Linked DNA regions of Pseudoduganella albidiflava. Each later gene encodes a partner of the first gene's protein in a complex. Links are inferred from orthologs where the notes say so. Each region holds a gene or a part of one and is shown on either strand. Other genes may lie near its edges.

The links.
Region 2: the proteins of EYF70_RS19990 (region 1) and EYF70_RS13105 are in contact, whole or in part, in a cryo-EM structure (PDB 8GIZ), measured with the Escherichia coli proteins. The link is inferred for Pseudoduganella albidiflava from one-to-one orthologs.
Region 3: the proteins of EYF70_RS19990 (region 1) and dnaN are in contact, whole or in part, in a cryo-EM structure (PDB 8GIZ), measured with the Escherichia coli proteins. The link is inferred for Pseudoduganella albidiflava from one-to-one orthologs.

Annotation. Positions count from the first base shown.
Region 1 is NZ_CP036401.1:4,820,885-4,827,098, forward strand. Bases 3,248-6,214 are described here. They hold EYF70_RS19990 (DNA polymerase III subunit gamma/tau), read right to left. Parts: upstream 5,898-6,214; coding sequence 3,597-5,897; downstream 3,248-3,596. Other genes in these bases: EYF70_RS19985 (YbaB/EbfC family nucleoid-associated protein), read right to left, coding at 3,248-3,555. Outside these bases: EYF70_RS19970 (putative bifunctional diguanylate cyclase/phosphodiesterase), read left to right, coding at 1-2,098; recombination mediator RecR, read right to left, coding at 2,278-2,868; EYF70_RS19980 (YciI family protein), read right to left, coding at 2,910-3,209; more of EYF70_RS19985, read right to left, coding at 3,229-3,247. UniProt on the Escherichia coli protein: Part of the beta sliding clamp loading complex, which hydrolyzes ATP to load the beta clamp onto primed DNA to form the DNA replication pre-initiation complex.
Region 2 is NZ_CP036401.1:3,156,241-3,162,342, reverse strand. What follows is about bases 2,087-4,941. They hold EYF70_RS13105 (DNA polymerase III subunit delta'), read right to left. Parts: upstream 4,100-4,941; coding sequence 3,074-4,099; downstream 2,087-3,073. Other genes in these bases: mltG (endolytic transglycosylase MltG), read right to left, coding at 4,758-4,941; tmk (dTMP kinase), read right to left, coding at 4,102-4,731; EYF70_RS13110 (PilZ domain-containing protein), read right to left, coding at 2,595-2,984; EYF70_RS13115 (GNAT family N-acetyltransferase), read right to left, coding at 2,087-2,568. Also shown: EYF70_RS13130 (class I SAM-dependent methyltransferase), read right to left, coding at 1-143; EYF70_RS13125 (ankyrin repeat domain-containing protein), read right to left, coding at 303-1,031; EYF70_RS13120 (TatD family hydrolase), read right to left, coding at 1,031-1,813; more of EYF70_RS13115, read right to left, coding at 2,053-2,086; more of mltG, read right to left, coding at 4,942-5,750; CAF17-like 4Fe-4S cluster assembly/insertion protein YgfZ, read left to right, coding at 5,904-6,102. UniProt on the Escherichia coli protein: Part of the beta sliding clamp loading complex, which hydrolyzes ATP to load the beta clamp onto primed DNA to form the DNA replication pre-initiation complex.
Region 3 is NZ_CP036401.1:7,329,001-7,335,187, reverse strand. What follows is about bases 1,971-4,910. They hold dnaN (DNA polymerase III subunit beta), read left to right. Parts: upstream 1,971-2,857; coding sequence 2,858-3,964; downstream 3,965-4,910. Other genes in these bases: gyrB (DNA topoisomerase (ATP-hydrolyzing) subunit B), read left to right, coding at 4,025-4,910; dnaA (chromosomal replication initiator protein DnaA), read left to right, coding at 1,971-2,685. In the rest of the region: membrane protein insertion efficiency factor YidD, read right to left, coding at 1-103; rnpA (ribonuclease P protein component), read right to left, coding at 100-501; rpmH (50S ribosomal protein L34), read right to left, coding at 523-657; more of dnaA, read left to right, coding at 1,267-1,970; more of gyrB, read left to right, coding at 4,911-6,187. UniProt on the Escherichia coli protein: Confers DNA tethering and processivity to DNA polymerases and other proteins. Acts as a clamp, forming a ring around DNA (a reaction catalyzed by the clamp-loading complex) which diffuses in an ATP-independent manner freely and bidirectionally along dsDNA.

The DNA.
Region 1 (6,214 bases):
CGACGATCCCGTGATGCGTCTCCTGATGCTGGAAATGCTGGCCCAGGTCGGGCTGGACACGATCGAGGCCGAAGACGGCGATCAGGCGCTGGCCTGCTTCGACCGGCTGGCGCCCGACCTCGTGCTGCTCGACGTGGAAATGCCGCGCATGGACGGCTTCGAAGTATGCCGCGCCATCCGCGCCCGCGAGCAGGGCCGCGGCCATGCCACCACCGTGCCGATCGTGATGGTGACCGGCGACGACGACCTGAAGGCCGTGACGCAGGCTTACGAAGCCGGTGCCACCGACTTCGTGTCGAAGCCGATCAACTGGCCGATCCTCGGCCACCGGGTGCTGTATGTGCTGCGCGCCAGCGACGCCATCGCCCGCCTGCGCATCGCCGATGCGCACAACCGCGCCGTGCTGGCGGCGATCCCGGATACCTTCTTCCGCATGAGCCCCGACGGTTACTACCTCGACTACGAACAGGGCCACGATCCGGGCGCCGCGTTCACCGAGCAGCAGTGTGTTGGCCGGCACGTGCGCGACGTGCTGCCGCGCGCCATCGCCGAGCGCCTGCTGGAGCAGCTCGCGACGGTGCTCGACACCCACTCGATCCGTTCGGTCGACTATGCGCTGGAACGGGACGACACCGTGCATCACTTCGAGGCCCGCCTCGTCAGCACCGGCGCCGGCGAAGTCCTGGGGCTGGTGCGCGACATCAGCGAGCGCAAGCGGACCGAGGAACAGATCCGCCGGCTGGCCTATTGCGACAGCCTGACCGGCATTCCGAACCGGCAGGCGTTCCTGGAGATGCTGGAACGCGAACTGGAGCGCTCGCGCCAGCATGGCCGCAAGTTCGCCATCCTGTTCATGGACCTCGATTCTTTCAAGCGCATCAACGACACGCTGGGCCACGACGTGGGCGACCTGCTGCTCAAGGTGGTGTCGGAGCGGCTGCATGAAACCATCCGTCCCGGCGACGTGGTGGCGCACCAGGGGCTCGGCGAGGTGGCGTCGCGCGGCATGCCGGAACGGCGCGGCAACAACCTGGCGCGGCTGGGCGGCGACGAATTCACCATCCTGATCCCCGACCTGGAACGCGTGGAGGATGCGCTGAACGTGGCCCACCGCGTCAAGGATGCGATGCGCCGGCCGTTCCACCTGGACGGGCACGAGATCTTCGTCACCGCCAGCATCGGCATCTCGCTGTACCCGGAGGACGGCGACGATTCCAGCTCGCTGCTGAAGTATGCCGACACGGCGATGTACCACGCGAAGAACTGCGGCCGGAACAACGCGAAGCTGTACAGCTCCGCGCTGACGACGCAGATGATGAGCCATGTGAAGCTGGAGATCGGCCTGCGCCGCGCGCTGCAGAACAACGAGCTGTACCTGCAGTACCAGCCGCAGATCGACGTGCGCAGCGCGCGGCTGGTGGGCGCCGAGGCGCTGGTGCGGTGGCGCCACCCGGAGCATGGCATCATCGCGCCGAACGATTTCATCCCGCTGGCTGAGGAGACCGGCCTGATCGTGCCGATCGGCGCCTGGGTCCTGCGCACCGCGTGCAGCCAGGCGCGCGAATGGCAGGAACAGGCCGGCCGCCCGGTGCGGGTGGCGGTGAACCTGTCGGCGCGCCAGTTCAAGGACGAGAACCTGGCGCAGACGGTGCTGTCGGTATTGACCGATACGGGCCTCGACCCGTGCCTGCTGGAGCTGGAGCTGACCGAAGGCACGCTGATGGACGATGCGGTGGCCACGCTGGCCACGCTGGAACAGTTGCGGACGATCGGCGTGTACCTGTCGATCGACGATTTCGGCACCGGCTATTCGTCGATGAACTACCTGAAGCGCTTCGACGTGCGCGCGCTGAAGATCGACCGCAGCTTCATCAACGGGCTGCCGGAAGATTCGGAAAACGCCGCGATCACGCGCGCCATCATCGCCATGGCGCACGGGCTCAAGCTGGCCGTGGTGGCCGAGGGCGTGGAGACCCGCGAACAGCTGGCGCTGCTGGAGGAATACCGCTGCGACATGGCGCAGGGTTACCTGCTGGGCAGGCCGGCTTCGGGGGAAGCGATCGGGGAGATGCTGGCGGGGGCGACGTTCGCCCCTTGAGACACGATGCGCTGGTGTCGGACAGTAACGCCGCTAAGTTAAGCCCACCCCAAGTGCAAAATCCGGGGTCAGACCCGGCGGGTCTGACCCCAGCCCTTCGCTGTTGGGGTGATTGCATGCACTTTCAAGTTGCTGTGTAACGCTTATCCAAACGGCATCGGTGTCAACAACGCCTTCCCTTACGTGCTGCGCCGGTCCAGCATGGCCCGGGCGATGGTGCCGGCATCCACGTATTCGAGTTCGCCGCCGACCGGTACGCCGCGGGCCAGGCGGCTCACGGCAAGGCCGCGCGCCTTCAGCATCTCGCTGATGTAGTGCGCGGTGGCTTCGCCTTCGTTGGTGAAATTGGTGGCCAGCACCACTTCGCCGACGATGCCATCGGCGGCGCGGGCCAGCAGCTTTTCCAGGTGGATGTCCTTCGGGCCGATGCCGTCGAGCGGCGACAGGCGGCCCATCAGCACGAAGTACAGGCCCTTGTAGGTAAGCGTCTGCTCGATCATCGCCTGGTCGGCCGGCGTTTCGACGACGCACAGCAGGCGGCGGTCGCGCGTGTCGTCGGCGCACATGTCGCAGACGTCCGCCTCGGTGAAAGTATTGCAGAGCGCGCAATGGTTGACCGATTCCACGGCCTGGTACAGCGCGCGCGACAGCATGGCCGCACCTTCGCGGTCATGCTGCAGCAGGTGGAAGGCCATGCGCTGCGCCGACTTCGGCCCCACGCCGGGCAGCCGGCGCAATGCCTCGGTCAGGAATTCCAGCGATTTCGCCATGTGCTAGGACACCAACCGGGTTGCCAGGGGTATCGCCATGTTCACGCCTGGTGATCGGGCAGCCAGGCTTCCAGGCCATCGGCCGCCATGGTCGGCACGAATTCCGTGATCGCATAGCTGGCCGCGCCGGCCTGCTTGAACGGGTCCAGTTCGATGACCGCTTCCACGTCCGCGCGGCTGTCGGCATCGGCGATGATGATGCCGCCGGTGCGCGGCACCATCCGGCCCGACAGCACGAACATGCCGTTGGCATACTGCTCGCGCAGGAAGGCGCGGTGGGCGGCGAGGAGACCATCGATCTCCTCGTTGGGCTTCAGGTAGGTCAGCGTGATGATGAACATGGCGCGCCCCGTGCCGCCGTCAGAACGGCATCTTGAAGCCGGCCGGCAGGTTCATGCCGGCGGTCAGGCCGCTCATTTTCTCGGCGGCGGTGGCTTCGGCCTTGCGGACCGCGTCGTTGAAGGCGGCGGCGACCAGGTCTTCCAGCATGTCCTTGTCGTCGGCCAGCAGCGACGGGTCGATCGACACGCGCTTGACGTCGTTCTTGCAGGTCATGACGACCTTCACCAGGCCGGCACCGGACTGGCCTTCCACCTCGATGGAAGCCAGCGAGTCCTGCGCCTTCTTCATATTGTCCTGCATTGCCTGGGCCTGCTTCATCAGGCCGGCGAGCTGGTTCTTCATCATGATGTGTTTCTCCGTAGCGGTTAAGTGATTGTGGGCGGGCTTCAGTGAGCCGGTGTGATGGGGGCCACGATCGAGCCGGGCACGACGAAGGCGCCGAACTCGCGCACCATCGCCTGCACGAACGCGTCGTTGTGCACCATGTCTTCGGCCTGGCGCTGGCATGCTTCGCGGTGCGCCTGCTGCTCGGCGGCGGTGGTGTACCACACCGGGCCCAGTTCCGTTTCCACCCGCGCGGGGCGGTTGAAGCGCTCGGCCAGCGCCGCCGTCAGCTTCTCCACGTTCGGCGGCGTGCGCCAGGTGTCGATCGGGCAGCGCAGGCGGAATACGACGGCATTGCCGTCGATCGTGCATTGGATGAGTTCGGCCTGCGTGGCCAGTTGCTGCGCCACGCCCCGCAGCGGCAGGTGCGCCGCCAGCAGCGGCCAGTTGCCGTCCCATTCCAGTTCGGGGACCGGCGTGATCACGTAGGCATAGGGCGCCTGGGCGGGGGCCGGCTGCCGCGCCGCTGCCACTGGCGCCGCTGGCGCGGGTGCTTCGGCGCGATGCTGGGCAGGCGCTTCGGCGCGGACATCGGCACGCTGCTGTGCCGGGGCTTCGGCCCGGCTCGGCGCGCGCTGCGACGGCGCGGCCACCGCGCTGTCATCCGAGAATTCGGTGACCCATGGCGGCAGGTCGTCCTCTTCCGGCGGCGCCGGGCGGGCCTGCACGGCGGGCGGCGCTTCGAGCACCGCGGCATCGCCCTGCGGCCGCGCCTCTTCCCACGGCAATGGCTTGGCCGGCGCGGCAGCCTGCGGTGCCGGCGCCTGCATCGCAGGCGCCTGTTGCGCCGGCTCTTCCGGAGCGGTCGGGCGCATCGGCGGACGGGCGCCGGTGCGTGCCATCGTCGCCGCGCGGGCCGCCTCCAGCGCCGCGTTGATAGCGGCGCGTGCCGGGCTCACGGGGCCGGATGGGCGGGTTGCCGCGGCGGGTGCTGCCGGTGCCGGAGCGGGCGGCGGCGTGAAGACGGCGGCGCGTGGTGCCGCGGCAGGTTGTGGCGCAACGGAGGGCTGCGGCGCGGCGGCATGGCTGGCAGCGGTCGGGCTGGCCGCGGGTCCGGCGGCGCGTGGCGCCTGCGTGGCGGCCGATGCCACTGCCGGTGCCGCCGCGGCGGCGGCCGCGCGGGCCGGCGAACTGCCCGGCGCCGGGCGCGACATCACCGGCGTGTTGGCCGGGGCGCCGCCAGGTGCGGCTTCGGCGCCACCGACGCCGGGGCGAAAGGCCAGCATGCGCAGCAGCGTCATCGAGAAACCGGCATATTCGTCCGGCGCCAGGCCCAGCTCGTTGCGGCCATGGACGGCGATCTGGTAATACAGCTGCACCTCTTCCGCATCGAACTCGGCGGCAAGGCGGATGATGTCCGCGTATTCCGGCAAGTCCTCCGGCACGGCCGCCGGCACCGTCTGCGCCAGCGCGATGCGGTGCAGCAGCGTGCCAAGGTCTTGCAGCGCGCCGTTGTACGACAGGCTGCGGCTGGCCATCTCGTCGGCGACCGCCATCAGGTCGGCACCATCTCGGCTGGCCAGCGCGTCGAGCAGGCGCACCAGGTACGACTGGTCCAGCGCGCCCAGCATGCCCTGCACCGCTTCCAGCGTGACGGCGCCAGCGGCGTAGGCGATCGCCTGGTCGGTCAGCGACAGCGCATCGCGCATCGAGCCATGCGCGCCCTGCGCCAGCAGGCGCAGGGCCGGCTGTTCGAACGACACGCCTTCCTGGCCAAGAATGTTTTCCAGGTGGCCGACGATGTGCCCGGGCGGCATCTGCTTCAGGTTGAACTGCAGGCAGCGCGACAGGACGGTGACGGGGATCTTTTGCGGATCGGTGGTCGCCAGGATGAACTTCACGTGCTCGGGCGGTTCTTCCAGCGTTTTCAGCATGGCATTGAACGCGTGGTTGGTCAGCATGTGCACCTCGTCGATCATGTAGACCTTGAAGCGTGCATTGCTGGGCGCGTAGACGGCCTGCTCGAGCAGCTGCGCCATCTCGTCCACGCCGCGGTTCGACGCGGCATCCATCTCTATATAGTCGACGAAGCGCCCGCCATCGATGGCGCGGCATGCCTCGCAGGCGCCGCATGGCGTGGCGGTGATGCCGCCATTGCCGTCCGGCCCGGTGCAGTTCAGCGATTTCGCCAGGATGCGGGACAGCGTGGTCTTGCCGACGCCGCGCGTGCCGGTGAACAGGTAGGCATGGTGCAGCCGGCCCGTGCCCAGCGCATGCGTCAGCGCACGCACGACGTGCTCCTGGCCGACGAGCGTTTCAAAGTTGCGGGGACGGTACTTGCGAGCGAGGACTTGATAGGACATGCCGGGATTTTACCGCAGACCAGGGCCGGTGAGGCCAACAATAGCCCGCGCGCCATGGCCGGTGGAACGGTACTGTAGTGAACGATACTGTAGTGAACGGTACTGTAGTGATACGGGGGATAAGGATGCGGACGAAAAAACCGGAGAAATAAAGGCAGGCGTAAAAAAAGCTGCCGGGGCAGCTTTTTCCAATGATCGGGAGGCGAGCCTGATCTGCGGCACTTGCGGTGAACGGCTTTGGCTGCTTCGTTCCCGACCTGACCAGGTAAACCATGCCGCAATGCGCAGGGGCCCGCCAGACCTCATTATAGCGGGTC
Region 2 (6,102 bases), 1.7 Mb from region 1 along the record:
ACCTTCATGCCGGGTTGCACCACGTGGGCGATCGCGGCACGGAAATTGTGCATGCGGTTGGTGTCCATCAGCATGTTGTGATGGTAGTGGACGGGGATGAACTGGCCCAGGTAGCAGCTTTCAAGCTCGCGTTCCGACAGCATGGCATTTCCTTCTCGTGGCGACAGCGACATTATGTGCAACGAGCGGCCCCGGCAAAGCGCGGAGGTTGGCGGGAAAAATGGCTTAATTCGGCGGGTTTGATTGGCCGAGCTTGAGCCGGCGGGCTCGGATTGGATGACTGGTGCGCCGGGCAGCGCGGGTCAGCGCGACATGACCTGCTCGGCCTGGTGCTGGCGGATCGCCTTGGCGATCCACGGCTTGTCGGCCCGTTCGGCGAATTCGGCGGCATCGCTGCGGAAGCCGGCGTCGCGCAGGCTGGCGTCGGCGCCTTCCTTCAGCAGCAGCTTGACGGCGTCTTCCTGCCCTTCGCGCGCGGCCAGCATCAGCGGCGTGACCTTGGTCGGCGATTCGGCGTCGATGTAGGCGTGACGGTCCAGCAGCAGGCGCATGATGTCGAGCGCGCCGGCCGCGGCGGCGTAGTGCAGCGCCGTCCAGCCGGGGCGGTTGACCTGGGCGCCCTTGGCCAGCAGGGCCTTCACGGCCGGCATGTTGTTCTTGAACGCGGCCATCATCAGCGCGGTATTGCCGTTGCCGGCCTGCGCTTCGAGGTCGATCTTCGGTTGCGCCAGCAGCAGCGCAAAGACATCCATCGCATCGTTGCGCAGCGCGACGATCATGCCGGTCTCGCCCCGCTCGGGGTCGCGCACATTGGGATCGAGGCCGCGCGCCAGCAGCGGCTTGATGCGGCCGGCGTCGTTGACCTGCGCGGCGCGGAAGAAGGACACGGCATCGTCGGCGGTGGCCGGCGTGGGTGAAAACACAGAAGCGACGGCCACCGTGGCCACGCCGAGGCGCAGCGCGATCCGGTTGCGCAGCCGGGCGCGCAGTTTGCGCAGCCGCTTGGCGAGGCCCCGCAGCGAGATCCGCATCAGGCCTCCGCCGCCGCGAACAGCTTGAAGAAGTTGGCGCTGGTGGCGGCCGCCACTTCGTCGACCGTGACGCCTTTCAGCTTCGCGATGAACTCGGCCACGTGGGCCACGTAGCCCGGTTCGTTCGTCTTGCCGCGGTACGGCACCGGCGCCAGGTACGGCGAATCCGTCTCGATCAGCATCCTGTCCAGCGGCACTTCGAGCGCCACGGCCTGCAAGTCCCTGGCGCTCTTGAACGTGACGATGCCCGAGAACGAGATATAGAAGCCCATCGCCATCGATGCGCGGGCCACGTCGAGCGATTCGGTAAAGCAGTGCATCACGCCGGCCACGCCGCCCTGGTCGGTGCCGGCGCCCTCCTCGGCCATGATGCGGATGGTGTCTTCGCTGGCCGACCGGGTGTGGATGATCAGCGGCTTATGCGCTGCGCGGGAGGCGCGGATATGCGTGCGGAAGCGTTCGCGCTGCCATTCGAGGTCGCCCTCCAGCCGGTAATAATCGAGGCCGGTTTCGCCGATCGCGACGATCTTCGGGTGCCTGGCCAGTTCGACGAGCTGGTCGACGGTGGGTTCCGGCGTGTCCTCGTAATCGGGATGCACGCCGACGGACGCGTAGAAATTAGGGAACTGCTCGGCCAGCGCGAGCACGCGGGGAAAGTCCGGCAAGTCGACGGACACGCACAGCGCATGCGTCACCTTGTTCTCCGCCATTTTCGCGCGGATTTCCGGCATCCGGGCTGCCAGCTCCGGGAAGTCGATGTGGCAGTGTGAATCGATGAACATGGGTCGATTGTAGCCGATCCACGAAAACCGGTGACAGGCTCCGTTTTCCAGGAAATGTTGCAAATTAACTGGAGCCTGTCACCGGTTTTCCGCTCCAGAGTCGCCGAGTGAAAAGAAATGTTTCACCGAAAATGGGGACGTACCCTATTTTCCTGGCAATGTTTCCCGAAAAATGGGGTCCGTCCCCATTTTTTCGGGTCCGTCGCGATTTTCCTGGTGCCTATCTTCTTCCTTACAAGTCAGGCGACGCGCTTGCCCAGGATGATCAGGTCGCGTTCGACGCCGTCCAGGTTGGCGACGCGGGGGAAGTGGGCCCATTCCTCGAAGCCGAACTTGCGGAACAGCGCCAGGCTGGCGCCGTTGTGCCCGAAGATGAAGCCGAGCACGGTATGGACCTTCACTTGCGGCGCGAAGGCGATCGCTTCGCTCAGGGCGTACTTGCCGATGCCCTTGCCGCGCCAAGCTTCGTGGATGTAGATCGACACCTCGGCCGTGCCGGAATAGGCCGGGCGGCCGTAGAAATTCGAGTACGAAATCCAGCCGAGGATCTCCGGGTGCGCCGAAGTGTCGCCGGCGCGTTCGATGACCCATAGCGGGCGGCGCCCGGGCTGGTGTTCATGGAACCAGTTCAGGCGCGACTCGACGGAGACCGCTTCGGTATCGGCGGTGACCTCGCGCGACGCGATGGTGCTGTTGTAGATGGCGACGATGGCGGGCAGGTCGTCGAGGGTGGCGAGACGGTGTTGGAAAGACATGTGGCGAAAGACCCGGAGGCCGGCGGTTACAGTGTATGGGTGGCGCGCGAAGAGCGCAGGGCCGCGCCGAGGATTTCCTCGATGCGCGCGCGGGTGCGCTGGCCCGCTTCGTCGTCCGGGAAATGGACGCCGATGCCCTGCGCCTTGTTGTTGTTGGCACCCGCCGGCGTGATCCACACGACCTTGCCGGCGATCGGGTACTTGTTCTGGTCATCCATCAGCGACAGGATCAGGTAGATCTCGTCGCCGATGCGGTAGCTGCGCGTGGTGGGCACGAAGATGCCGCCGTTCTTCAGGAAGGGCATGTAGGCCGCGTACAGGGCCGCCTTTTCCTTGATGGCCAGCGACAGCACGGCCGGCCGGGTGGGCGGCCCGGCATTGCCGGCGGCATTCGGATCGGGAGGTATGGTACTCATCGGCACTTGTCCATCATCGGCATCAGTCCATCGTCACTCATGCATCGTCATTCAGGCATCGTCACTCATGCATCGTCACTCTTGCATCGTCAGCGGCAGCACGACGTATAGTCGAGCAGCAGGTCTTCCAGGAACAGCTTCGGCGACAGCGGATGGTCCGACGTGGCGCGCCGCTCGGCCGTGCTCTTGATCGCCGCCAGCAGGCCGGACACCGGCACCCGGTCCGCCAGCCCCTTCAGCTCGCGCTGGTAGCGGGGATAGTAGCGGATCCGGCCGGACAGCTTCAGCGAGAACAGGTCGTACAGCCAGCGCTGCTGCCACGCCACTACGGACGTCAGCGGCACCTTCTGCATCTTGTCGGCCGTGCGCAGCGCATTCTCGACCGAGGGGTGGGCCAGGTACTGCAGCAGCGTGTCCATGTCCTCGCGGCTGCCGGTTTCCGCCTGGGCCAGCGCGGCCAGCGGCGCGCCGCCCTGCTCGCTCAGCCAGCCATCGGCCTGCGCCACGCCCTGCGATTCCAGCCAGGCCAGCGCCTCGGCGTGCGGCGGCATCGACAGCGCGAACTTGCGGCAGCGCGACAGGATGGTCGGCAGCAGGCGGTCCAGGCTGTTCGACGACAGCAGGAACACGGTACCCGGCGGCGGTTCTTCCAGCGTCTTCAGCAGCGCATTCGAGGCCGGCATGTTCAGCGCCTCGGCCGGATACAGCACCACCACGCGCAAGCCTTGCCGGTGCGTGGAGATGTTCATGAAATCGGCCAGCGAGCGCACCTGCTCGATCTTGATTTCCTTGGAAGGCGCCTTGCTCTTCTTCTTTTCCTCGCCCTCCTCGCCCTCGCCGGCGCCGTCGTCCTCCAGCGCTTCGGGGCGGATGCGCCGGAAATCCGGGTGGCTTTGCTGGACGAACCAGCCGCACGACGCGCACGCATTGCACGGGTGCCCGTCCGCGCGCACGTCCTCGCACAGCAGCGACTGGGCGAAATGCTCGATGAAGTCGGCCTTGCCGATGCCGGCCGGGCCGTGGAACAGCACCGCGTGGGGCAGGCGCTGGCGCACCTGCTGCAAGGTCTGCCACGCATCGCGTTGCCACGGATAGATCGCGGAAGTCGTTTCCATGGTCACTCCAGTGCGGCGACGATGGCCGCCAGCTGCACGCGGATCGCATCGATCGGCTGGGTGGAATCGATCACCCGGAAGCGCCGCGGTTCCTGCGCGGCGCGGCGCAGGTACTCGTTGCGCGCGGCCAGGAAGAAGTCGGCCTTTTCCTGCTCGAACCTGTCGAGCTGGCGGGTGGCGTCGAGCCGGGCCCGCGCCACCTCGAGCGGTACGTCGAACAGGATCGTCAGGTCCGGCCACAGTTCCGGGTGCACCCAGTTGGCCAGCGTGTCCAGCTTGACGAGTTCCAGCCCCCGGCCGCCGCCCTGGTAGGCGAAGCTGGCGTCGGTGAAGCGGTCGGAAATGACCCAGGCGCCGCGTGCCAGCGCCGGCTCGATCACCTGGGCGATGTGCTCGCGGCGGCTGGCGAAGACCAGCAGCGCTTCCGTTTCCAGGTGCATGGCTTCGTGCAGCACGAGTTCGCGCAGCTTCTCGCCCAGCGGCGTGCCGCCCGGTTCGCGGGAACTGACCAGCTCCACGCCACGGGCGCGGATCAGCTCACCCACGTACTGGATGTGCGTGGATTTGCCGGCGCCGTCGATCCCCTCGAACGTGATGAACTTGCCGCGTGCCGCCGGGGTACCCTGGCTCATCGACTCCCTGCTCATAAACTTCCCACTCATTGCCTGCGCTGGTACTGGTTGACCGCCCGGTTGTGATCGGTCAGGTTATCGGAAAAATGGCTCGTGCCGTTGCCGCGGGCGACGAAATACAAAGCCGTCGTCTTTGCCGGCGCCAGCGCGGCACCCAGCGATTGCACGCCCGGCAGCGCGATCGGCGTCGGCGGCAGGCCGTTGCGCGTGTAGGTATTGTACGGGGTGTCCGTTTCCAGGTCCTTCTTGCGGATATTGCCGTCGAATTTCTCGCCCAGGCCGTAGATCACGGTAGGGTCGGTCTGCAGCATCATGCCCAGCTTCAGGCGGTTGACGAAGACCGCGGCGATCATCGCCCGCTCGGCCTTTTGACCGGTTTCCTTTTCCACGATCGAGGCCATCGTCAGCGCCTGGTACTTGTCCGCATACGGGAGATCGGCGGCGCGCTGCGCCCATGCGGCATCGAGGTGCTGCAGCAGCGCCGTGTGGGCCTGCTTGTAGATCTGCAGTTCCGACGAGCCCTTGGCGAACAGGTAGGTGTCGGGGAAGAACAGCCCTTCCGGCTGCTTGTACTGGGAACCGAGTTTTTCCATCAGCTGGGTGTCCGACAGGCCCACGGTGTCATGTTTCAGACCCTTGTGGGCGGCGATCGCCTGGCGCATCTGGCGGAATGTCCAGCCCTCGATGATCGTCAGCGATTCCTGGGCGAACTCGCCGCGCACCAGCTGGTCGATCAGCCGCAGCGGCGTGGTGCCCGGCTTCAGTTCGTAGGAACCGGCCTTCAGCTTGCCGCTCTTGCCGGTGAAGCGCGCCAGCAGGTTGAACAGGAGCGGCTGGATCGGCACGCCCGCTTCGGCGATCTGCTGGCCGGCGGCGTGGGCGCCGCTGCCCTTGTTGATGGTGAACGGGATATTGTCTCCCTCGCCAACGATCGGCTGCTCCGACCACCAGGCGAAGCCGCCCGCCGCGGCCGCCGCGACCAGCACGCCGAGCGCCAGCGTTTTTGTTATGAATGCCATGTCGTATGCTCCCCGCGCGGGGCCGCGCGACCCGTTTTGGGGGTGGCCGGCGCGTTTGGCGCGGGATCTTTATAATGAGCCCGTAATCATAATGCCTTCGCAGGCAACTGAGTGGGCCTTCGTGGGCAATATCTAGCCAAAGTATCTAAAAATATGAACAACTGGAATCAACTCCTTGCAGCTCCCGCCGAAGCGCCCACGCGCACCGCGCTGGCCGCCGGCTTCGTGGCCCCGGTCACCGACCTGGGCCTGATCGCCTTCAGCGGCGACGATACGGCCGCGTTCCTCCACTCGCAGCTGACCAACGATGTCGAGCACCTGGGCGCCGGCGAAGTGCGCCTGGCCGGCTATT
Region 3 (6,187 bases), 2.5 Mb from region 1 along the record:
CGAGCGCGTAATTCGAGCAGCTTGGGTAGAAACGGCAGCTGGGCGGCATCAGCGGGCTGATGGCGATCTGGTAGCCACGCAGGAGAAGTGCGAGCAACTTCATCGCGGCGCTTTCGACTGCGCCGCGAACAGGCGCGCCAGCTCGACGCGCAGCATGGCTTTCAGCTTTGCATTGGTGGCTGGATCGGCCTTCGTGTTGACCGCCCTGGACAGGCGCACGACACAGTCGATGGCCGGCAAGCCGGTGGTGCGGAACAGTTCGCGCGTCAGGCGCTTGATGGTATTGCGCGTGACCGCGCGAGGTGCGAGGCGTTTGGCAACGACAACGCCCAGCCGCGCATGAGGCAGCTGATTCTGGCGGGTATAAAGCACGAAGTGCGCGCTTTTCTGGGCTGGGCGCAAACGAAAAACGGATGAAAATTCATCCGTTTTAACGATGCGCCGAGCGCGCGCGAAGTCGTGGGAACCTTCGCCTGTCGAGCCGTTGGAACTGCTGTCCACGCTCAGCGAACAAGCGATGGCTTATACAGCCAGGCGCTTGCGGCCCTTGGCACGGCGTGCGTTCAGAACCTGACGGCCACCACGGGTAGCCATACGTGCACGGAAACCGTGGGTACGCTTGCGGCGCACGACGGAAGGTTGGTAAGTACGTTTCATGTTGGTCTCGCTAAAGAAGCAAAAAAATGCAAAATCGGGCTGCCGCACCGCTGACGAGTCAGGTCGGGCGCCAGGTTATCCCTTCAGTTATTGGTGCCAATGACATTTCGCGCACTTATGCCAACACGTCCGGCACAAGCTGGCCAATCTCATCGCCCGCAAGGATCCGCGCTGATCGTAAACTGAAAAAACACGGAGTACGGGCGGGGAACCCTGAATTATCAGCATTCAGGCATGCCTTGTCAACAGCCGAACCGGATTGCCAGGCCCCTTGCGGGCCGTTTTTTCCGCGATTTCCGGCACAACCCTGTGGATAACTTGTGGGATTCGGAGTTAGAATAGCGTGTTACGTGTGGCGCATATGGGCTTCGCTTCGTGCGAACCATGGTGAGATTGTAATTTCGTGCAAATTCGCAGTTCATTGCGGATTCGTTGCGGATTCGTTGCAGATTCGTCGGCATAGTTGCCGGCGAGTCCGTTATTGAGTCCGTTAACGAACCCGCCTGCGAACCATTGGCAGATCCGCCGGCAAGTCGCCGGGGCATCGCCAGCCGATCGCAATCCGCCGGCCCATGCTGCCCTCCCACAGCTTTTGCAGATAGACGATTCATGGAAAATTTCTGGCAGACCTGTTCCGCCCAACTGGAACTGGAGCTGACGCCGCAACAATTCAGCGCGTGGATCAAACCACTGGTGCCGCTCGATTACGAGAACGGCAAGCTGCGTATCGCGGCGCCCAACCGCTTCAAGCTCGACTGGGTGAAGTCCCAGTTCGCCAGCCGCATCACTGCCCTTGCATCGCAATACTGGGAAGCGCCGATCGAGGTGCAGTTCGTGCTGAACCCGAGCCTGAACCCGCCGCGCGCCCGGCCCACCGAGAGCACCAGCGCGGCTGCCAGCGTGCCGAACGGCGCAGGTGCGCCCGCCATGCATCCGGCGGACGTGCGCACCGGCGACCCGGTCACCCCGCCGGCCGGCAACGAATACGCCAACCAGCGTGGCCGCGAGCAAAGCCGCATCAATACCGATCTCACGTTTGAAAGCTTCGTGACCGGCAAGGCGAACCAGCTGGCGCGCGCCGCGGCGATCCAGGTCGCCAACAATCCGGGCGTGTCGTACAACCCGCTGTTCTTCTACGGCGGCGTGGGCCTGGGTAAGACCCACCTGATCCACGCGATCGGCAACCAGGTGATGGCCGACCAGCCGGGCGCGCGCATCCGCTACATCCACGCCGAGCAGTACGTGCGCGACGTGGTGACCGCCTATCAGCGCAAGGGCTTCGACGACTTCAAGCATTACTACCACTCGCTGGACATGCTGCTGATCGACGATATTCAATTCTTCGGCGGCAAGAGCCGCACGCAGGAAGAATTCTTCTATGCGTTCGAGGCGCTGATCGCCGCGAAGAAGCAGATCATCATCACGTCGGACACGTATCCGAAAGAGATCACGGGCATGGACGACCGCCTGATCTCGCGCTTCGATTCCGGCCTGACGGTGGCGATCGAGCCGCCCGAACTGGAAATGCGCGTGGCGATCCTGCTGAAGAAGGCCAAGTCGGAAGGCGTGACGCTGTCCGACGACGTGGCCTTCTTCGTGGCCAAGCACCTGCGCTCGAACGTGCGCGAGCTGGAAGGCGCGCTGCGCAAGATCCTGGCCTACTCCCGCTTCCACGGCAAGGACATCTCGATCGATATCGTGAAGGAAGCGCTGAAGGACCTGCTCTCCGTGCAGAACCGCCAGATCAGCGTGGAGAACATCCAGAAGACCGTGGCCGATTTCTTCAATATCAAGGTCGCGGACATGTATTCGAAGCGCCGCCCCGCGAACATCGCGCGGCCGCGCCAGATCGCGATGTACCTGGCCAAGGAACTGACGCAGAAGAGCCTTCCGGAGATCGGCGAACTGTTCGGCGGGCGCGACCACACCACGGTGCTGCACGCCGTGCGCAAGATCGCGCAGGACCGCACCAAGAACCCGGAGTGCAACCATGAGTTGCACGTGCTGGAGCAGACGCTCAAGGGGTGACATTGACTTTCGGCGAATGGTCGACTCTGGATTTGCCCCCAACGGCAGATGCTGGGGTCAGACCCGCCGGGTCTGACCCCAGGTTTCGCGTCCGGGGTTCAAGAACGCTATGCCTTATCATTCAGAACACTCAGCAATAAACTGACCCTTTAATTTTTTATCGAGGATATCCATGCAACTGGTCAAAACCACCCGAGATACGCTACTCCGGCCACTGCAGATCGTGAGCGGTATTGTCGAGCGTCGGCACACCATGCCGATTCTGGCCAATATCCTCATCCGCAAGGAAGGCGAAGCCGTCTCGTTCCTGTCCACCGATACGGAAGTGCAGATCACCACGAACGCGAACATCGGTTCCGGCGCCGAGGTGACCGGCACCACCGTGGCCGCGCGCAAGCTGCTCGACATCCTGCGCGCGCTGCCGGAATCGGGCGACGTGTCGCTGACGCTGGTGAACAAGCGCCTGACGGTCCAGAGCGGCAAATCGCGCTTCGCGCTGCAAACGCTGGCCGCCGAGGAATTCCCCACCGTGCAGGAAGCGGAAACCTTCAACGCCTCGTTCACGCTGCCGCAAAAAACGCTGAAGCACCTGTTCAACATGGTGCACTTCGCGATGGCCCAACAAGACATCCGCTACTACCTGAACGGCCTGCTGCTGGTGCTCGATGGCGAGAACGTGATCGCCGTCGCCACCGACGGCCACCGCCTCGCGTTCTGCCAGGTGAAGACCGAACAGGCCTTCGAGCGCCAGGAAGTGATCATTCCGCGCAAGACCATCATCGAGCTGCAGCGCCTGCTGGAAGAAAACGATGAACCGGTGCAGCTGGACATCGCCGCCAACCAGGTCAAGCTGGGCTTCACGGACATCGAACTGATCTCCAAGCTGGTCGAAGGCAAGTTCCCCGACTACACGCGCGTGATCCCGAAGGGCTACAAGAACGACTTCACGATCAGCCGCGACGAACTGCTGCGCTCCCTGCAGCGCGCCGCGATCATGACCAGCGATAAGTTCAAGGGCGTACGCTGCATCATCAGCCCCGGCTCGCTGAAGATCTCGTCCACCAACGCGGACCAGGAAGAAGCGGTCGAGGAACTGGAAATCGACTACGGCGGCGACAGCCTCGACATCGGCTTCAACGTCACCTACCTGCTGGATGTGCTGAACAACCTGAAGTGCGACCAGGTCAACGTGGCACTGGGCGATTCGAATTCGTCCGCCCTGATCTCGATTCCGGACAATCCCGACTTCAAGTATGTCGTGATGCCGATGCGGATCTGATCGCCCCCGTTCGCACGCAGTTTGAAATCGACAGTAATACGTTTTTTGAGAAAGTAGTCCATGTCCGAACGCCAAAACCTAGTACCAGTGCAGGTCAACTCCGAGGATTACGGCGCCTCCTCGATCCAGATCCTGGAAGGCCTGGAAGCAGTCCGCAAGCGCCCCGGCATGTATATCGGTGACACCTCGGACGGCACCGGTCTGCACCACCTGGTCTTCGAAGTGCTGGACAACTCGATCGACGAATCGCTGGCCGGCTACTGCACCGAGATCCACGTGACGATCCACTCGGACAACTCGATCTCGATTACCGACAATGGCCGCGGCATTCCCGTCGGCCTGAAGATGGACGACAAGCACGAACCGAAGCGCTCCGCCGCCGAAATCGTGCTGACCGAGCTGCACGCCGGCGGCAAGTTCGACCAGAACTCGTACAAGGTCTCCGGCGGCCTGCACGGCGTGGGCGTTTCCTGCGTCAACGCGCTGTCGAAACTGCTGCGCGTGACGGTGCGCCGCGACGGCAAGGTGCACCAGATGGAATTCGTGCGCGGCGTGCCGCAGAACCGCGAGATCGAGATCCGCGACGGTGTCGCCGTCTCCCCGATCAAGGTGATCGGCGAAACCGACAAGCGCGGTACCGACGTGCACTTCTGGGCCGACGAGGAAATCTTCACCCACGTGGAGTTCCACTACGAGATCCTGGCCAAGCGTATCCGCGAACTCTCGTTCCTGAACAACGGCGTGAACATCAAGCTGTCCGACCAGCGCACCGGCAAGGACGAGATCTTCGCGTTCGAAGGCGGCACGCGCGGCTTCGTCGAATACATCAACAAGGCCAAGACGGTGCTGCACCCGACCGTGTTCCAGGCCACCGGCGACCGCATGTCCGACCAGAACACGAACATTTCCGTGGACGTGTCGATGCAGTGGAACGATGCCTTCAATGAACAGGTACTCTGCTTCACCAACAACATCCCGCAGCGCGACGGCGGTACCCACCTGACCGGCCTGCGCGCGGCGATGACCCGCGTGATCAACAAGTACATCGACGAGCACGAATTCGCCAAGAAGGCGAAAGTCGAAATCTCCGGCGACGACATGCGCGAAGGCCTGACCTGCGTGCTGTCGGTCAAGGTGCCGGAACCGAAGTTCTCGTCGCAGACCAAGGACAAGCTGGTGTCGTCCGAAGTGCGGGGCCCGGTCGAGGAGATCGTGGCGAAAACGCTGACCGACTTCCTGCAGGAGAAGCCGCACGACGCCAAGATCATCTGCGGCAAGATCGTCGAAGCCGCGCGCGCCCGCGAAGCAGCCCGCAAGGCCCGCGACCTGACGCGCCGGAAAGGCGTGATGGATGGCCTGGGCCTGTCGTCGAAACTGGCCGACTGCCAGGAACGCGACCCGGCGCTGGCCGAACTGTACATCGTCGAGGGTGACTCCGCAGGCGGCTCGGCCAAGCAGGGCCGCGACCGAAAATTCCAGGCGATCCTGCCGCTGCGCGGCAAGGTGCTGAACGTGGAAAAGGCGCGCTTCGAGAAGATGCTGTCCTCCGAGCAGATCACCACGCTGATCGCCACGCTGGGCACCTCGATCGGCCCGGACGAATTCAACGCCGACAAGCTGCGCTACCACCGCATCATCATCATGACCGACGCGGACGTCGACGGCGCCCACATCCGCACCCTGCTGCTGACGCTGTTCTACCGCCAGATGCCGCAGCTGGTGGAACGCGGCCACATCTACATTGCCCAGCCACCGCTGTACAAGGTAAAGGCCGGCCGCGACGAGCGTTACCTGAAGGACGACACGGAAGAAGCCAGCTACATGATGACGGTGGCACTGAACACCGCCGTGCTGACGCCGCGCGACGGCGCCGACCCGATCACCGGCGAGCCGCTGACCGAGCTGGCGCGCCAGTACAACCTGGCCAACGCCGTGATGCTGCGCCTGACCCGCGTGATCGACCGCGCCGCGCTGACCGCCATCATGACGGGCGTGACGCTGGACCTGTCGACCATCGACGCCGCCCGCGCTTCCGCCCAGGCACTGGCCGACAACGTCAACGATCCGGCCGTCACCGTCTCGGTGCGCTCGGACGATCTGTCGGACAAGCACCTGCTGTGGATCGAACGCCTGCATCACGGTAACGTGAAGGTTTCCACGATCGACGCGGACTTCGTCAGCGGCGCCGATTACGGCGTTTTGTCCACCGCCGCTGCAACCTTC